Regions from separate parts of the Sinorhizobium sp. 7-81 genome, predicted to be linked through region 2. Evidence: predicted binding sites of a transcription regulator. Region 2 holds the regulator's gene; each other region holds the start of a gene.
What was found. The regulator PhoB, encoded in region 2, activates phosphate uptake and scavenging genes when phosphate is short. The targets are predictions, from matches to a motif close to TGTCATNNANCTGTCAT.
Positions count from the first base shown of each region.

Region 1 (3,957 bases), on a different contig from region 2:
CGAAGGCCTCCCTTTCGGACATCAGCGTGGGCTTTCCGGCTTGTGGTGATCGTACCAGTGACGCGCGATGTCGATGCGGCGCGGCACCCAGACCTTCTCGTGAGACATCACGTAATCGATGAAGCGCGCGAGCGCCGCGGCGCGGCCGGGCCGGCCGACGAGGCGGCAATGCAGGCCGATGTTCATCATCTTCGGGCTGCCATCCCTGCCCTCCGCATAGAGCACGTCGAACGTGTCCTTCAGATAGGTGAAGAACTGGTCGCCGGAATTGAATCCCTGATTGGTCGCAAAGCGCATGTCGTTGGCGTCGAGCGTATAAGGAATGATGAGATGCGGCTTGTCGGCGGTCAATCCGGGAACCCAATAGGGAAGCTCGTCCGCATAGGAATCGCAGGAATAGAGAAAACCACCCTCCTCCAGCACGAGTTTCAATGTGTTGACCGACGGCTTGCCCTGATAGATGCCGAGTGGCCTCTCGCCGGTCAGCTCCGTGTGCAGGCGAACCACCTCCCGGATATGTTCGCGCTCCACCTCTTCCGGGAAATCCCTGTATTCGAGCCAGCGCAGCCCGTGACTGGCGATCTCCCAGCCTGCCTCCTTCATCGCCGCGACCGCTTCCGGATTGCGCGCCATCGCAAGCGTCACGCCATAGACAGTGAGCGGCACACCGCGGCTCGTGAACATGCGCCACAGCCGCCAGAAGCCGGCACGGGAGCCATATTCATAAATCGACTCCATGTTGAGATTGCGCTGCCCTTGCCAGGGCTGCGCTCCGACGATCTCCGACAGCAGGCATTCGGAGGCCGGGTCGCCATCGAGAATGCAACTTTCGCCGCCCTCCTCGTAGTTCAGGACGAACTGCACGGCGATGTGCGCATCGCCCGGCCAGCGTGGCTGCGGCGGCGTGCGTCCGTAGCCTACAAGATCGCGCGGATAGGAAGTCTCTGCCATCAAATCACCCTTCGACTTTTCCGGAACGGTAGCACCGCGAACCGGATTGTCGAGATGAATTTGACGTCCGCAAGAGGCGCCTAGCGCCCCGCGAGCAAGGAGGCCATGATGAAGGGGATCGGTGCGACAGCGCGCCCTTCGGCCAGGCTTTCCACCACCGGCCGTTTCGCCCCGCCGTCGCGCGAACGGGCGGAGATCTTGCCGAGCGGATGTTGCGAATGGACCCGCATCGGCGCGCCGGGACCCTGTTCGACGAACAAGGCAAGACTGCCGATCGCCAGCGGCCTTTCGAGATGCGGCTGGAAAAGTTCCCGGAGCGGCGCTTCCATGCGCCGGGCAGTCTCCGGGTTCAAGGCGCCGGTCAGCTTCATGTGAAAGCGATACTCGTCCATCACATAGGGATCGCCCCAGCGATGAAGGTTGGTGAATTGCGGCGCCGTCAGGCGATCCGGGTCGCACCGCTCGATCTCGTCCTCGCTCATCGGCGCGCGGAACCTGTCGAACGCCTGCACGACGCGGGCGGCGAGCAGGTGCATCTCTTGGCTCGGCACCTGCGGCACCAGTCCCCAGCATTGGCTGAAGCGCGCGACCTCCATCCCCGCGATTTCGAAAGGCGCCTCGGCGCCGGCGAAGTGCATCAGCGCCTTCAGCAACTCGGTTTCGTCAGTATCCGGGTTGAGGCAGAACGGTGCCATGACCACCGCATGAAAGCCGAAACGGCGCGGCACCGCCGTGTGGAAGGCGATCTCCGAGACGCTCAATCCGGCGACGGAAGGCAGTTCCGTCGGCTCATCCGAATAGACGTTACGCCCGAGCCAACTGGCGGCAACTGCCGACAGCGGGTCCCCTATAGGCGGGGTGAAACAAATGGCGTAACGCATGGCGCAAGCTCCGGAAGTCCGTCGATGGCCCGCCTATTAGGTGATTTGCGTGACAGATTGACGAAGTTGGAGGCTCGGCACGAGGTCGTGAATCGGTCGTTCAAAAAGCGGCCGAGGAAACAAGCTGGCGTTCGGCGGCACCTGTTATGCGGGGCAAGACGAACAATGGAAACATGCGGCGTCGAAACCCCGCTCAAGCCGCACTCGTGTCCGGCGCCGATGCGCGAGGCCCTATTGTCAACACAATGAGTGCAGTTACTACAAAGCAGCGCGTACCTTGAAGCGCGGAAAAATCGCGCAAATGGTGCAAGGCAGCAGCCTGCCGTTCATAGCACCGCCGCGCCGAAGGAAATCCACCCGCGGTTTCCTTTGAAGGTTGGCACCGGCCGCCCGTGGGCGGACCAATGCCTTGTAGTCTCCAGGCGAGATGCCGGTGACCGACCGCTTACACTCAGGCATGAGTAACCGAAGCGAAAAGCGGGGATCAGAGCGAGGGCAGGCTTTGCTGGACCAAACTTCTGTATCAATCATCATCTCCAACTATAACTATTCGCGCTTTCTCAGGCGCTGTGTCGACAGTGCCCTGGCTCAGGATCATCCACACACGGAGGTAATTGTCGTCGACGATGCCTCGTCGGATGAATCGCCCGATGTCATCAGGTCGTACGGCAGCAGGATCCGTCCCTGTCTCAGAGCGGCAAACGGCGGACATGCGGCCGCCTTTAACACTGGATTCGCCGCGAGCGTTGGCGACATCGTGTTCTTCCTGGATGCCGACGATTATCTTTACCCGAATGCCGTGTCGGAGGTCGTCAACGCTTGGGAGGCTTCGACCGCGCAATTTCAGTTCAGGCTCCATCTCGTTGATGAACGAGAAAAGATCATGGATATCTTCCCGCCACCGGAGCAGCCGTTCGATACAGGCGACGTGACGCCAAAGCTGTTTCATCGCGGGCGTTATCAGACGACGGTGACAAGCGGCCTTGCCTTTGCCCGTTCCGCCCTGGAAGCGGTCATGCCGATGCCCGAAGAGAAATTCAGGCAGGGAGCCGATGGCTATCTTGCAACTGTGGCGCCGCTGCATGGGCAGGTTCAGGCCACCGACGTCTGTCTCGGCGCGTACCGCATGCATGGTTCCAATCACTCGCTTTTCGCCGAAAAACTGGCCGAACGTGCCCGTTGGCGCGTGCAACACGATTTCTGCCGCCTTGAAGCTCTTTCCACTCAGGCTGCGGCCGCCGGATCGCAATTGCAGCCCGGAATCGCATTGCACGACCCGATCCACCTTGAAGAGCGGCTTGCGTCCTTGTGCATCGAGCAGACTCGGCACCCGGTCAGAGGCGACTCTCGGCTGCGTCTGGCGACAGCCGGGGCAACTGCCAGTCTTGCGATGAATTACTCGATCCGCAGGCGCGCTGTCGAAGCGCTTTGGTTCCTTGCAGTCGGCCTGCTTCCACGGCAGGCGGCGACATCGGTGCTCTCCTGGAAGCTCGTTGCATCATCCCGCCCCGCGTTCCTGACTGCGCTGTCAAAAACCATACGGCGAGCAATGGGTTAACAGCATTTTATACAAGCTGCCGCAGCGCTGCGATGTGCTGGGCGCACGTAAACGACTCCGGGAGATCGATGGTCGGCTGGCCAAGCATCTCGTCGACAACGACGCGCGCCAGGACATGCGCTATACCGAAGCTGACCTTAAAGCCGCCGGTCAGCACGGAGAGATTGTCATAATCCGGATGGCGACCGACCATCGGCTCACGTCCCGTCGCCCTCGGGCGCATCCCGGCCCAACGCTCGATCACCTGCGCGCCGCGCAAGGCGGGCGCCAAGGCTTCGGCGCGCCGTATCAGCGCATCCAATTGAGCATCGGTCGAGAACGGCTCGTCAAACCGGTTCTCGCTGGTGCTGCCGACCGCCACATGACCATCTTCATGCGGAACGATGTAGAGCCCATCGGTGAAGATGATCGGCATGGCCGGATCGACGTCTGCGCCGAGCAACGCCGCTTGCCCCTTGACTGCGTTGCCGCTCGGCGCCTGTGCCGAAAGCGCCAGGCGGTCGATCAAGCCAAAGCTTTCGACCCCGGCGGCGAGAATGCAATGGCCGAAGGATACTGCTCTGCCGT
Region 1 covers NZ_JASKLT010000004.1:402,973-406,929, forward strand. Annotated here, with positions in the region: gene uraD (2-oxo-4-hydroxy-4-carboxy-5-ureidoimidazoline decarboxylase) at 1-22, opposite strand, end outside; gene puuE (allantoinase PuuE) at 22-951, opposite strand; gene QN224_RS17840 (DUF1045 domain-containing protein) at 1,032-1,832, opposite strand; gene QN224_RS17845 (glycosyltransferase family 2 protein) at 2,290-3,390, shown strand; gene QN224_RS17850 (FAD-binding oxidoreductase) at 3,398-3,957, opposite strand, start outside.
Region 1: QN224_RS17840 (DUF1045 domain-containing protein) is a predicted target of PhoB. The motif match lies at 1,882-1,898, and genes of this name have one in related genera.

Region 2 (3,957 bases):
TCCGTTCCGCCGCGCTCGGTCTCGGCGCATCGAAGATGCAAACGATTTTCCATCACGTGTTGCCGCTTGCCATGCCTGGCATCCTGACCGGAACGATCATCGGCCTTGCGCACGCCCTCGGCGAAACCGCGCCGTTGCTGTTGATCGGCATGGTCGCCTTCGTGGTTGATTTTCCGGGATCGCCGCTGGAGCCGTCCACGGCCCTCCCGGTGCAGATCTATATGTGGGCGAACGAGGCGGAGCGCGCCTTTGTCGAGCGGACGTCCGGGGCGATCATCATTCTCTTGATCTTCCTGGTCTTCATGAACCTGGGCGCAATTCTCTTGCGGCGTCGCTTTGAGCGCCGCTGGTAGTGGGGTAAGGACTATGAACATGATGTCGGAAGCTGCAGTGGAAAAGGCTCTGGACCTGAAAATGAACACGGTGCCCTACAAGATGATCGGCAAGGATGTGTCGGTCTATTACGGCGAGAAGCGCGCGCTCTTCGACGTCAATCTCAACATCCGTGAAAACACCGTGACAGCCCTGATCGGTCCATCGGGCTGCGGCAAGTCGACGTTCCTGCGCACGCTGAACCGCATGAACGATACGATCGAGAACTGCCGGGTGACCGGCAAGATCACGCTCGACGAGGACGATATTTACGATCCGAGCATCGATGTCGTGGAACTGCGCGCCCGTGTCGGCATGGTGTTCCAGAAGCCGAACCCGTTCCCGAAATCTATCTACGAGAACGTCGCCTACGGTCCTCGTATTCATGGTCTCGCCCGCACGAAAGCGGAATTCGATGAGGTCGTCGAAACGAGCCTGCAAAAGGCGGGCCTTTTCAATGAGGTCAAAGATCGGCTGCAAGAGCCGGGCACCGGCCTCTCCGGCGGTCAGCAGCAGCGCCTCTGTATCGCGCGCGCCGTTGCGGTCAGCCCCGAAGTGATCCTGATGGACGAGCCCTGCTCGGCGCTCGATCCGATCGCCACCGCGAAGGTCGAGGAGCTCATTCACGAGCTGCGTGCGAATTTCACGATCGTGATCGTGACCCATTCGATGCAGCAGGCCGCGCGTGTGTCGCAACGCACCGCCATGTTCCACCTCGGCAATCTCGTCGAGGAGAACGACACCGACAAGATGTTCACCAATCCGGATGATCAGCGCACGCAGGACTATATTATGGGTCGGTTCGGCTAAAGCGGTTTCCAACCCTTACGATCGATGAAGGTCCGTCCAGAACAGCGCGCGCCTTGAGGAAACGAAAATGACTCATGCACACATAATGTCCGCCTTCGACGAGGAGTTGAAATATCTCACGCGCCGGATCTCCGAGATGGGCGGGCTTGCCGAGCAGATGGTGGCGGACTCTGTCCGGGCGCTGGTGAACTCGGATCTGGCCTTGGCGCAGAAGGTGATTTCGGACGACGCGATCCTCGACGACGCCGAGCGTCAGATCGGCGAGAAGGCGATCGTCACCATCGCCAAGCGTCAGCCAATGGCGTCGGATCTCCGCGAGATCATGGGGTCGATCCGGATCGCCGCCGATTTGGAGCGTGTCGGCGACCTCGGCAAGAATACCGCCAAACGCGTGATCGCGGTCGCCGGATCCGGCATTCCGCGCAAGCTCGCGCGTGGCCTGGAGCATCTTGCGGAGCTGGCCCTGGTCCAGCTCAAGGAAGTGCTCGACGTCTATGCCTCCCGTTCGCCGGAAAAGGCGAACAGCATCCGCGAGCGCGATGAAGAGATCGACGCGATCTACACGTCGCTTTTCCGCGAGTTGCTGACCTATATGATGGAAGATCCGCGCAACATCACGCCGTGCACGCATCTTCTCTTCTGCGCCAAGAACATCGAGCGTATCGGCGACCATGCGACCAACATCGCCGAAACGATCTATTACATGGCGACGGGTGCTCAGCCGCAAGGCGAACGGCCGAAGGACGACACGACGTCGTCGCTGGGCTCCGTGACGGACTAGAGCAATTCCAGGACAACGGTTTTTCGTCCGGAGTTGCGTCGTTCAGAGATTTAGGTCGTTTCACTGTTTCAATGAAACGATCTAGGGCGCCCGATACCCGCATGCGCAGGTGCATGCGTTAATCTTGTCCCGGTCGCGAGTATTCGCGCCCGTATTGTGCCGCGGTGGCATGACGGCACCCGCGCGTGGGAAGGAGCATGACCGAATGTTGCCGAAGATCGCTGTTGTCGAGGACGAGGAGGCGCTGAGCGTCCTCCTGCGCTACAATCTCGAGGCCGAAGGATTCGACGTCGATACGATCCTGCGTGGAGACGAGGCTGAAATCCGCCTTCAGGAGCGGTTGCCCGATCTGTTGATCCTCGACTGGATGCTGCCCGGAGTGTCCGGCATCGAACTTTGCCGCCGGCTGCGGCAGAGGCCGGAAACGGAGCGCCTGCCGATTATCATGCTGACTGCGCGCGGCGAGGAAAGCGAGCGGGTTCGTGGTCTCGCCACCGGCGCGGACGACTATGTCGTCAAGCCGTTCTCTACGCCGGAACTGATGGCAAGGGTGAAGGCGATGCTGCGGCGCGCCAAGCCCGAGGTACTTTCGACGCTCTTGCGCTGCGGCGACATCGAGCTCGATCGCGAGACGCACCGGGTCCACAGGCGCAGCCGCGAGGTTCGGCTCGGACCGACGGAGTTCCGGCTGCTGGAGTTCCTGATGTCCTCGCCGGGGCGCGTCTTCTCCCGTTCACAGCTTCTCGACGGCGTGTGGGGTCATGACATTTATGTCGACGAACGCACAGTGGACGTGCATGTCGGTCGTCTGCGCAAGGCGCTGAACTTTTCGAACATGCCCGATGTCATTCGCACCGTGCGCGGTGCCGGCTATTCACTTGAAAGCTGAAGGCCGCTGTTGTCCGGTTTCTGCATGCATAAAAAAGGGGCCTTTAGGCCCCTTTTCATTTGCGTTCGCAAGACCGATCAGCGCATCCGCCGGCGCTCGCCGGAAGGCTGATAGGCGAGCCGCGTGTGATAGCTGCAATAAGGCGACGATTCCGGCGAGTCATTGCCGCAGAAATGGAACTCTTCCTTCAAAGGATCGCCGATCGGCCACTTGCAGGTGCGCTCGCTGAGCTCCGTCAGGCCGAGGCGGCGGGACATCGGAACGACGACATTGGGTGCGTGTTCGAGGTCCTGATCCGCGACGAGATCGACTTCGATCTCTTCCTTGAGCACGGTGGCACCAGCGGTGCGGGTGACGGTGCGGGTTGTGACACGCGCGGCGTAATTCGGCGCGCGGGGAGCGGAAGTGGTGCGCTTCGGGCGTGCGGCAGTGGTCGCGCCGCCGGCCTTGGCCCGCCCCGGCAGGCTCAGCCGGTGAACCTTGCCGATGACGGCATTACGGCTGACGCCACCCAGTTGTGCCGCGATCTGGCTGGCGCTCAGGCCTTCCGACCACAGCTTCTTCAGTTTCTCCACCCGCTCGTCAGTCCAGTTCATTCTGCACTCTCCGTTCTCGGCGTTGGATGGCAGAATCCATCACCATGCTCCGGAAAAACTCCGGAGCTGCAACGCGATAACTCTTTTGGTGACTAGGTCCGCCGCATGCGTCTAGTAATTGAATATTAACCTACTGGCAGGGTGACTCCGTGGCAAGAGTCGCGGGAATCGCGCCGAATCGATTTCGGGGTTTTCCCCAACTTGCTCGCTGGCCGTTGCATTTTTGCAAGCCCTCGCCGGACGTTTTTTCGCACGTCGGAATCTAAGCCTTCAGGGCCGTTGCAAGCCTTGGTTTTGTTGACATTGCAGTGCGAAATAGGAATAGTGCCTGCGCCGCCGAAAGGCGGCATTTTTGATTTTTATCGGACGCGATCAGCCGATATCGATGCCAACAGGACGGAAGGAGAAGTTCGCCATGGCCGCAACAACGCCGCTCTACGACACCTATATGCGCGCGCCGTTGCGTTTCGAGCGAGGCGAGGGCGTCTGGCTTATCGCCGAAGACGGCT
Region 2 covers NZ_JASKLT010000001.1:474,254-478,210, forward strand. Annotated here, with positions in the region: gene pstA (phosphate ABC transporter permease PstA) at 1-353, shown strand, start outside; gene pstB (phosphate ABC transporter ATP-binding protein PstB) at 367-1,182, shown strand; gene phoU (phosphate signaling complex protein PhoU) at 1,250-1,963, shown strand; gene phoB (phosphate regulon transcriptional regulator PhoB) at 2,169-2,852, shown strand; gene QN224_RS02310 (GcrA family cell cycle regulator) at 2,930-3,448, opposite strand; gene QN224_RS02315 (aspartate aminotransferase family protein) at 3,864-3,957, shown strand, end outside.

Region 3 (3,957 bases), on a different contig from region 2:
CTTCGGCGACAAGATCACGACCGACCACATTTCTCCGGCCGGCTCGATCAAGGCCGCGTCTCCGGCGGGCTCCTACCTGCTCGGCCATGGCGTGACTGTTGCCGACTTCAACCAGTACGGCACCCGCCGCGGCAATCATGAAGTGATGATGCGCGGCACCTTCGCCAACATCCGCATCCGCAACCACATGCTCGGCCCGAACGGCAAGGAAGGTGGCTACACCATTCACTATCCGTCGAAGGAAGAGATGTCGATCTACGATGCGGCCATGATGTACAAGGAAGAGGGCGTTCCGCTTGTCATCTTCGCCGGGGTCGAATACGGCAACGGTTCGTCGCGCGACTGGGCGGCCAAGGGCACCAACCTGCTCGGCGTCAAGGCCGTGATCGCCCAGTCCTTCGAGCGCATTCACCGTTCGAACCTCGTCGGCATGGGCGTCATTCCCTTCGTCTTCGAAGAAGGCATGACCTGGGAGTCGCTGGGCTTGAAGGGCGATGAAATCGTGACGATCGACAACCTCGCCAATGTTCAGCCGCGCGAAAGGCGCGTGGCTCGGATCACCTATGGTGACGGCTCGGTCAAGGAAGTTCCGCTGATCTGCCGCATCGACACGCTTGACGAGGTCACCTACGTCAACAACGGCGGCATCCTGCAGACGGTTCTGCGCGACCTCGCGGCCTGAGTCTGCCGACCGTCTTACGGCTTGAAAGCCGGGGCATCGAATGATGCTCCGGCTTTTTCACGTCCCCGTACCGGTAAGCGGCGAGATACTCACTCCAACGTGACTTTCCGTTGAAGAACGGCCGTCGTATGTATGATTTCCCGCATTCGAGCCTGCCGACCAAGAAGTGACGCCATGACATCCGCCTGCAAAACGACCATCCGGCGTCTCGCCCTGACGATAGCGTTTCTGGGGGCCGGCTGCGGGGCGGTGGCTGCGGATGATGGAACGACAATCAAGGGTGTTGTCGAACTCTTCACCAGCCAGGGCTGTTCGTCCTGCCCGCCCGCGGATGCCGCGCTGAAGAAGCTCGTCGACGAGGGTGACGTCGTCGCGCTCGCCTATCACGTCGACTACTGGAACTATCTGGGCTGGGCCGACACGCTCGCTTCCAAGGAAAATACCGAACGGCAATATGCCTATGCCCGCATGCTCGGCAGCAACGGCGTCTATACGCCCCAGGCCGTCCTGAACGGGCGCGATCATCTCAACGGCGCCAATCTACAGGCGATCAGGAGCCGGCTCGACACGATGAACACCGACGGCCGGGGCCTGGCCGTTCCGGTCGATGCCGCGATCGCCGCCGATGAAATCTCGATCAAGATCGGTGCCGGCGAAGGCAAGGCAAATGTCGTCGTCGTCTATTTCGACCGGGCCAAGGTGGTCGATGTCGAGAAGGGCGAAAACAGTGGCAAGCAGATCGCCTACTGGCATGCCGTGCGCGACATACAAACGATCGGCATGTGGGACGGCAAGCCCGCCGAATTCAGATTGCCCGCTTCCGTCCTGATCGAGGGACGTGGCAATAGCGGCTGCGCCATTCTGCTGCAATCGATGAAGGATGCGGATACCCCGGGCGCCATCGTCGGAGCAGCCGCCGTTCTTGCCGGCCCGCAGGGCAAGCTTTGAACCCCGCAGGGTAAGCTTTGAACACGGAATTTTTCTGAAACGGGGGTGGTTCGGCCCGGCAGCATCGAGGGGCTGGGGCTGAGGGTTCGAAGTTACCGGACCGAACCGGTCATGTCTGCGTTCGTAATCTCCCGCAGCATGACGACCTGTCCGGACATACGGTGGCAACGACTCTGTCCGGCAGCGGTCGGAGTTTTGCCGTGAATTGGGGCGGCGATTTGACTGAATTGCGGCAAGGACAAGAATTGCCGGTATTGTTCAACAGCTTCCGTCTTGCTTTTCAGATCGTGTCAGGCACACTGTCGTGGTTCTGTCACATCAGAAGGCCGGAATGCCGATGACCGATGAACCGGATTTGCCGCAAGGCGAAACGCGTCGCCAGGGCCAGACCACGTCGGAAGTGGTCGACTTCCACGAGTACAAGAACGCCAGAAATCCCCCTCCCGTTACATTTCATCGCCGCGAGCTGGACCAGATTTTGCGACTCTATGGCCGCATGGTCGGCGAAGGCGAATGGCGCGATTATGCGATCGACCACACGAGGGATCGAGCTGTTTTCTCAGTGTTCAAGCGATCGGGGGAAACGCCGCTTTACCGGATCGAGAAAAATCCGAAGCTTGCGGCAAAACAGGGTGCCTATAGTGTGCTCAATGCCCATGGCACGATATTGAAGCGTGGCCATGAGCTTGCCCAGGTGCTCAAGGTGTTCGACAAGGTGCTGAAGCTCGTCGAGACCTGAGACGCTTCTCCGAAGCCAGCGCGGTACAATGACGGAAAAGCCTACGTTTGCCGCAATTCAGCGCGGGATGAGGAAAAGTGTGCGCAGTTTTCCGCCGCCCTCTTCGCTCATGTCTAAGACCGGTAGAGCGTATCCGGATAGACGCCTTCGGCCGGATCGCTGGCCGTTCCTTCGCCGAGCGCAAGCTGCATGATGGCCGTGTCGAGCCACCGGCCGTGCTTGAAGCCGGTCGCCTTCATCAATCCCTGGTGCTCGAAGCCGAGAGCCCGATGCAGCGCGATCGATGACGGATGCGCGCCGCCGATCACCGCCACCATCTGGCGGAAACCAAGCGCGGTGCATCGTCTGACCAGTTCCGCGAGCAGGGCCCTGCCGACGCCTTTGCCGCGGGCCTCCGGCGCAAGATAGATGGAGTCCTCCACCAGGAACCGATAGGCCGTCCGCGTGCGGAATGCGGAAGCATAGGCGTAGCCGATGATCTCTCTTCCGTGATCTTCCTGTGCCACGATGTAGGGATAGCCATTGCCGGTAATCGTCGAAAAGCGCAGTGCCATCTCCGCCTCGGAGGGCGGCGTTATCTCGTAGGTCGCGACGCCGTTCAAAACGGACTCGCGATAGATCCCGGTAATTGCTGGAAGATCGGCAGCGACGGCGTCGCGGAGAGTGACAGGCATGGGACTTCGTGGCGTTAGGACTATGCGACCAATCGCATGGATCGGGCGAGGCGATCAAGGCTGTTCGGCTGCAGCTCATTAGATCGGTTTACGGTTCAAAGCCTCGCGGCAACCTGTCCTCGTCAGAAAAGAGGCTGAGCGCTACAGCAAACAAAAAAGGCGGCCGAAGCCGCCTTTTCCGTGAATGCGCATGCACTACTCGTTCTTGTTGCCAAGGAACTGCAGCAGGAACATGAACAGGTTGATGAAGTCGAGATAGAGCGTCAGCGCGCCCATGATGGCCTTGCGGCCAGCAACCGCGACGTCATCGGCCTCGAAGTACATTTCCTTGATCTTCTGGGTGTCATAGGCTGTCAGGCCTGCGAAGATCAGCACGCCGATCACCGAGATCGCGAAGCCGAGCGCCGAAGACGCCAGGAAGATGTTGACGATCGACGCGATGATCAGGCCGAAGAGGCCCATGATCAGGAACGTGCCGAAGCCGGACAGATCCTTCTTCGTCGTGTAGCCATAGAGCGACAGGGCGCCGAAGGAGGCGGCCGTGACGAAGAACGTCTGCACGATGCTCTGGCCGGTGAAGACCAGGAAGATCGAGGACAGCGAAAGCCCCATCAAGGCGGCGTAGATCCAGAACGTCGTCTGCGCTGCGGAGACGCTCATCGAATTGATACGGAAGCTCATGAAGAATACCAGCGCCAGCGGCGCGAGCATTACCACCCACTTCAAGGGCGAAGCGTAGATGAGCTGGGCGAATGCCGGATTGGAGACGGCAAGCGCATAGGTGCCGTAAGCTGCTACACCTGTGATCGCCAGCCCGAGAGCCATCAGGTTGTAGACCTTCAGCATGTAAGCGCGAAGGCCTTCGTCGATCACGGCACCCGCTTGAGCGCCGGCGGGCGACATTCGGGTTTGGT
Region 3 covers NZ_JASKLT010000005.1:222,133-226,089, reverse strand. Annotated here, with positions in the region: gene acnA (aconitate hydratase AcnA) at 1-682, shown strand, start outside; gene QN224_RS18915 (thioredoxin family protein) at 857-1,630, shown strand; gene QN224_RS18910 (DUF2794 domain-containing protein) at 1,962-2,369, shown strand; gene QN224_RS18905 (N-acetyltransferase family protein) at 2,483-3,043, opposite strand; gene QN224_RS18900 (Bax inhibitor-1/YccA family protein) at 3,239-3,957, opposite strand, start outside.
Region 3: QN224_RS18910 (DUF2794 domain-containing protein) is a predicted target of PhoB. The motif match lies at 1,931-1,947, and genes of this name have one in related genera.

Region 4 (3,957 bases), on a different contig from region 2:
AGGCCCTGGTCGGATCGTGCGCGGGACGCAATTCGAAGACGAGCTGATGCTCTTCGCCGAAGTCGATCTCCTGCACGTGCTTGCGCTTGTTGAGGTCCCAGAAATGAAGTTTGCGGCCGTATTTCGAGCCGAGCAGCACTTCCGGAACAAGGCCGTTTTCAAACGTCTCCGGCGTACCCCACTCGCTGGTGATCATCGTGTCGTGACCGAGATGCCACCAGAAATCATAGGCGAGCTTCTGCGGTCCGCGATCCATCTCCCATTGCCCGAGCACGTCGAAGCTGTCGTGGTCGAGCAGGAAGATGCCGCCCGGCGCGTTGCCGTCGCGGTCGGCGAGCGCGTTGGCGTAGATGCCCTCCGGTCCACAATGGATGGTATGCAGCCGCGAATAGTTTGCCTTCTCGGCAATTTCCGCCGGATCGATCACGCGGACGATCTGCGGATTTTTGGGATCCGGCTTGGTGTCGATAATATGAAGCCGCGACGACCTGAGACCGGGCACGACCAGATAGCGGCGCTCGACATGCGGGTGCGGCGCATTGGGGCAAAGGCAGGACGAGCAGGCGTTCCAGCCGAAATGATGCAGTTCGTCGCCAACATTCGGCATTTCGACCTGCCCGACGATCTCAGAATAAGTCGTTGAGGTCGGATCGACATCGACCACGGCAATCGCATCCGGTCGCTGTCGATCCGGATCGAAGGCCGCCACATAGGCGATGGTTTCCTTCGGGGCCTTTGCGGCCATGCGCGGTGACGGATAAAAGGAAGGATCGGGTCGCCACGTCGCCATTTCGTTTCTCCCCCAGGGAAGACAATGCGTGGATCCTGATGCAAAGGGTAATGCATGTCGCCCAAAAGTGTGCAGCGGTTTTGGGAAAACGACATGCATTAAAGCAGTTTAGTAGGTGCGGCAAAAACGCGTCGGAAATGCGGCGTCATTGCCTTGTTTTGACGACAGAAAGAGGGACACGTGACGGTTTTCGAGTTTGAAGCGGAACTATGGCTCTATCCTGGAAAGGGCGGCTGGCATTTCGTCACCCTGCCCAAGGACATCGCCCAGCAAGTCAAGTTCCTGGCCGAACCGAAAAAGCGCGGATGGGGAAGCGAACAGGTAATCGCACGCACCGGCAAGACCGAATGGACGACCTCGATCTTTCCCGACAAGGGCTCGGGCTCGTTTCTCCTGCCGGTCAAGGCGGAGGTTCGGCGGCAGGAGAAGCTTGCGGCCGGCCAGAAGATCCGGATCGCGTTGACGCTGGACAGCGCGTAGATCATGCGGTCTTGGGTCGAATATCTGCCCCTCACCCTAACGCTCTCCCCGCAAGGGGCTTGGGCGGCAGAGCGTCGCCACGAGTCCCCTTCGCCCCGCTTGCGGGGAGAAGGTGGCCACAGGCCGGATGAGGGGCATTTTCGCGCAGCAAGCCGCTCCTCAAATTCAACCCGAAATCATCCCGCTCCGCCTACGTCTCTATCCTCAGCTTCATCCGGTCGGCGGCAAAGCGCGTGCGCGAAAATTCGACAGGCTTGCCGTCAAGATCGGCATTCACCGATTGCGCTTCCATCACGATCGCGCCGGGCGAGAGCTTCAAAAGCGAAAGCTCGTCTGCATCGGCATGCCGCGCGACGATTTCGGTCGAAACGCGCACATAGTCGTCCAGCCCGTGCACGGCAAAAGCCTTGGTGACCGAGCCGAGGCGGGCGTATTCCTCGGCTATCCCGGGAAAGCGGTCGGCGGGAAAATAGCTGACCGCCGTCGAGAGCGGCCGGCCGTCGCCGCTGCTCACCGTTCGCAACTCTATGAGCAAGGCGCCGGGAGAAACGCCTAGGGCCGCCGCAACTTCGCCGCTCGCCGGCACTTCCGCATGGCCAAGCAGCCGCGTGCCGATCTCCTTCACCTGTCGGCCGAGTCCTTGCGAAAAGCGGGTGCGCCGCGAGATCGGATAGCTGACGCGGTCCTTGCGCTCAATGATCGTGCCGCGCCCCTGCACCGCGCGGACAAGGCCTTCGTCCGCCAGCGCCGCCAGGGCGCTGCGAACCGTGTGGCGATTGACGCCGAATTCCTGCGCCAGCACCGTTTCCGGCGGCACCATGCCGGTCTGGTCGTAGTCGCCGTTACTGATCGAAAGCCGGATGCGGTCGGCGATCTGCCGCCAGAGCGCCACGCCGGTCTGCCGTTCGACGATTTTCTTCAACGCCATTCCTCTTCACCCCATTTTCTCCGCGAATGTCACAAGCCTGTCATTTGCGGGGGCTAAGGAAAAGTATAAGATGTACAGTTATCTAGATCAATAGACATTTAGGATAAAACCATGAACGCAACTCAGAAACTTGAAGGCCTCCCCGAAGAGGCGGCCAAGCGCAGGGAAGGCATGCGGCTTCTGGCGCGCGCCAGCCTCGCCGAACTGAAGACGGCTTGGCAAGCGATCGCCGACAAGCCGGAAATCTTCGCGGTCCGTGGTCCGGAAACGGGTCTCGTCATGGTGCGCGGCCGGATCGGCGGCGGCGGCGATGCCTTCAACCTCGGCGAAGCGACCGTGTCGCGCGCCACGGTCAGGCTCTCCAGCGGCGAGATCGGCCACGGCCAACTGCTCGGCACCGACAAGGAACGCGCCCGCTACGCCGCGATCTTCGATGCGCTTCTCCAGACCGGAAAGTATCGCCCGGCAGTCGAAGCGCTGCACCGGCTGATCGCCGCCCGCATCGATGCGGAAGACCGCCGGAAGGCGGAAGAGACCGCCGCGACCCGCGTCGACTTCTTCACCATGGTCCGGGGAGACGACTGATGGCCGCACAATCGCAAATCTATGCCGGCGCCTTCGCCGATCCGGTGTTTCAGGCGCAATCCGTATTTCGCACCTTGATGGATGGCTTTGCCCGCCCGGGCACCGTTACCAGCTTTGCGGCGCTTGCCGCCCCGCCCTCCCCGCTTGGCAAGGCCAGCGGCGCCGTTGCGCTGACGCTCTGCGACCACGACACGTCCGTCTGGCTCTCGCCAGCGCTCGCAAAGTCCGCAGTCCCGCAATGGATCGCCTTCCACACTGGCGCACCAATGATCGAAACGAAGGATGACGCCCGCTTCGCCTTCATCGAGAAGGGTGCCGCCGTGCCGAGTTTCGATCAGTTCGCGCTCGGCACGCAGGAATATCCCGACCGCTCGACGACGCTGGTCATCGAGATCGAAGCGCTCACGGGCGGCCAGCCGTTTATCGCCAGGGGACCGGGAATCAAGGATGAGACGGTCATCGCGCCGGAAGGCCTGCCCGATCTCTTCCTCGATTTCTGGGCTGCCAACCGGGCGATCTTCCCGCGCGGCATCGACCTGGTCCTGACGGCAGGCGATGCGGTCCTTTGCCTGCCGCGCACCACCAAACTCGAGCGGGAGTAAGAGCATGTACGTAGCCGTCAAAGGCGGGGAATCCGCCATTGCCAATGCCCATCGCCTGCTTGCCGATCGCCGCCGCGGCGACCGCGCGCTGCCCTCGATCACCATCGAGCAGGTTATCGAACAACTCGGACTTGCCGTCGATCGCGTGATGGCCGAGGCCTCGCTTTATGACCGGGCACTGGCTGCGCTCGCCGTGCGCCAGGCGCGCGGCGACATGATCGAGGCGATCTTCATCCTGCGGGCCTACCGCACGACGCTGCCGCGCTTCGGCTATTCGGAGCCGATCGACACGGCGAAGATGAAGGTCGAGCGCCGCGTCTCGGCCACCTACAAGGATCTGCCTGGCGGCCAACTGCTCGGCCCCACCTTCGACTACACCCACCGCCTGCTCGATCCTTCGCTGATCGCAGATGAGACAGTTGAGGAGCCGGCAGTGAAAGAGCCCGGCGAGCATGTCATGCGCGTCTCCGACATTCTCGATGGCGAGGGCCTCATCGAAGGCGACGGCCGGATGCCGGAAGGCCACGTGATGGGCGATCTCACGCGCGAGCCGATGGAATTCCCGATGGCAC
Region 4 covers NZ_JASKLT010000002.1:165,626-169,582, forward strand. Annotated here, with positions in the region: partial or broken gene QN224_RS08100 (selenium-binding protein SBP56-related protein) at 1-790, opposite strand, end outside; gene QN224_RS08105 (DUF1905 domain-containing protein) at 971-1,270, shown strand; gene phnF (phosphonate metabolism transcriptional regulator PhnF) at 1,461-2,198, opposite strand; gene phnG (phosphonate C-P lyase system protein PhnG) at 2,310-2,783, shown strand; gene phnH (phosphonate C-P lyase system protein PhnH) at 2,783-3,385, shown strand; partial or broken gene QN224_RS08125 (carbon-phosphorus lyase complex subunit PhnI) at 3,390-3,957, shown strand, end outside.
Region 4: phnF (phosphonate metabolism transcriptional regulator PhnF) is a predicted target of PhoB. The motif match lies at 2,226-2,242, and genes of this name have one in related genera.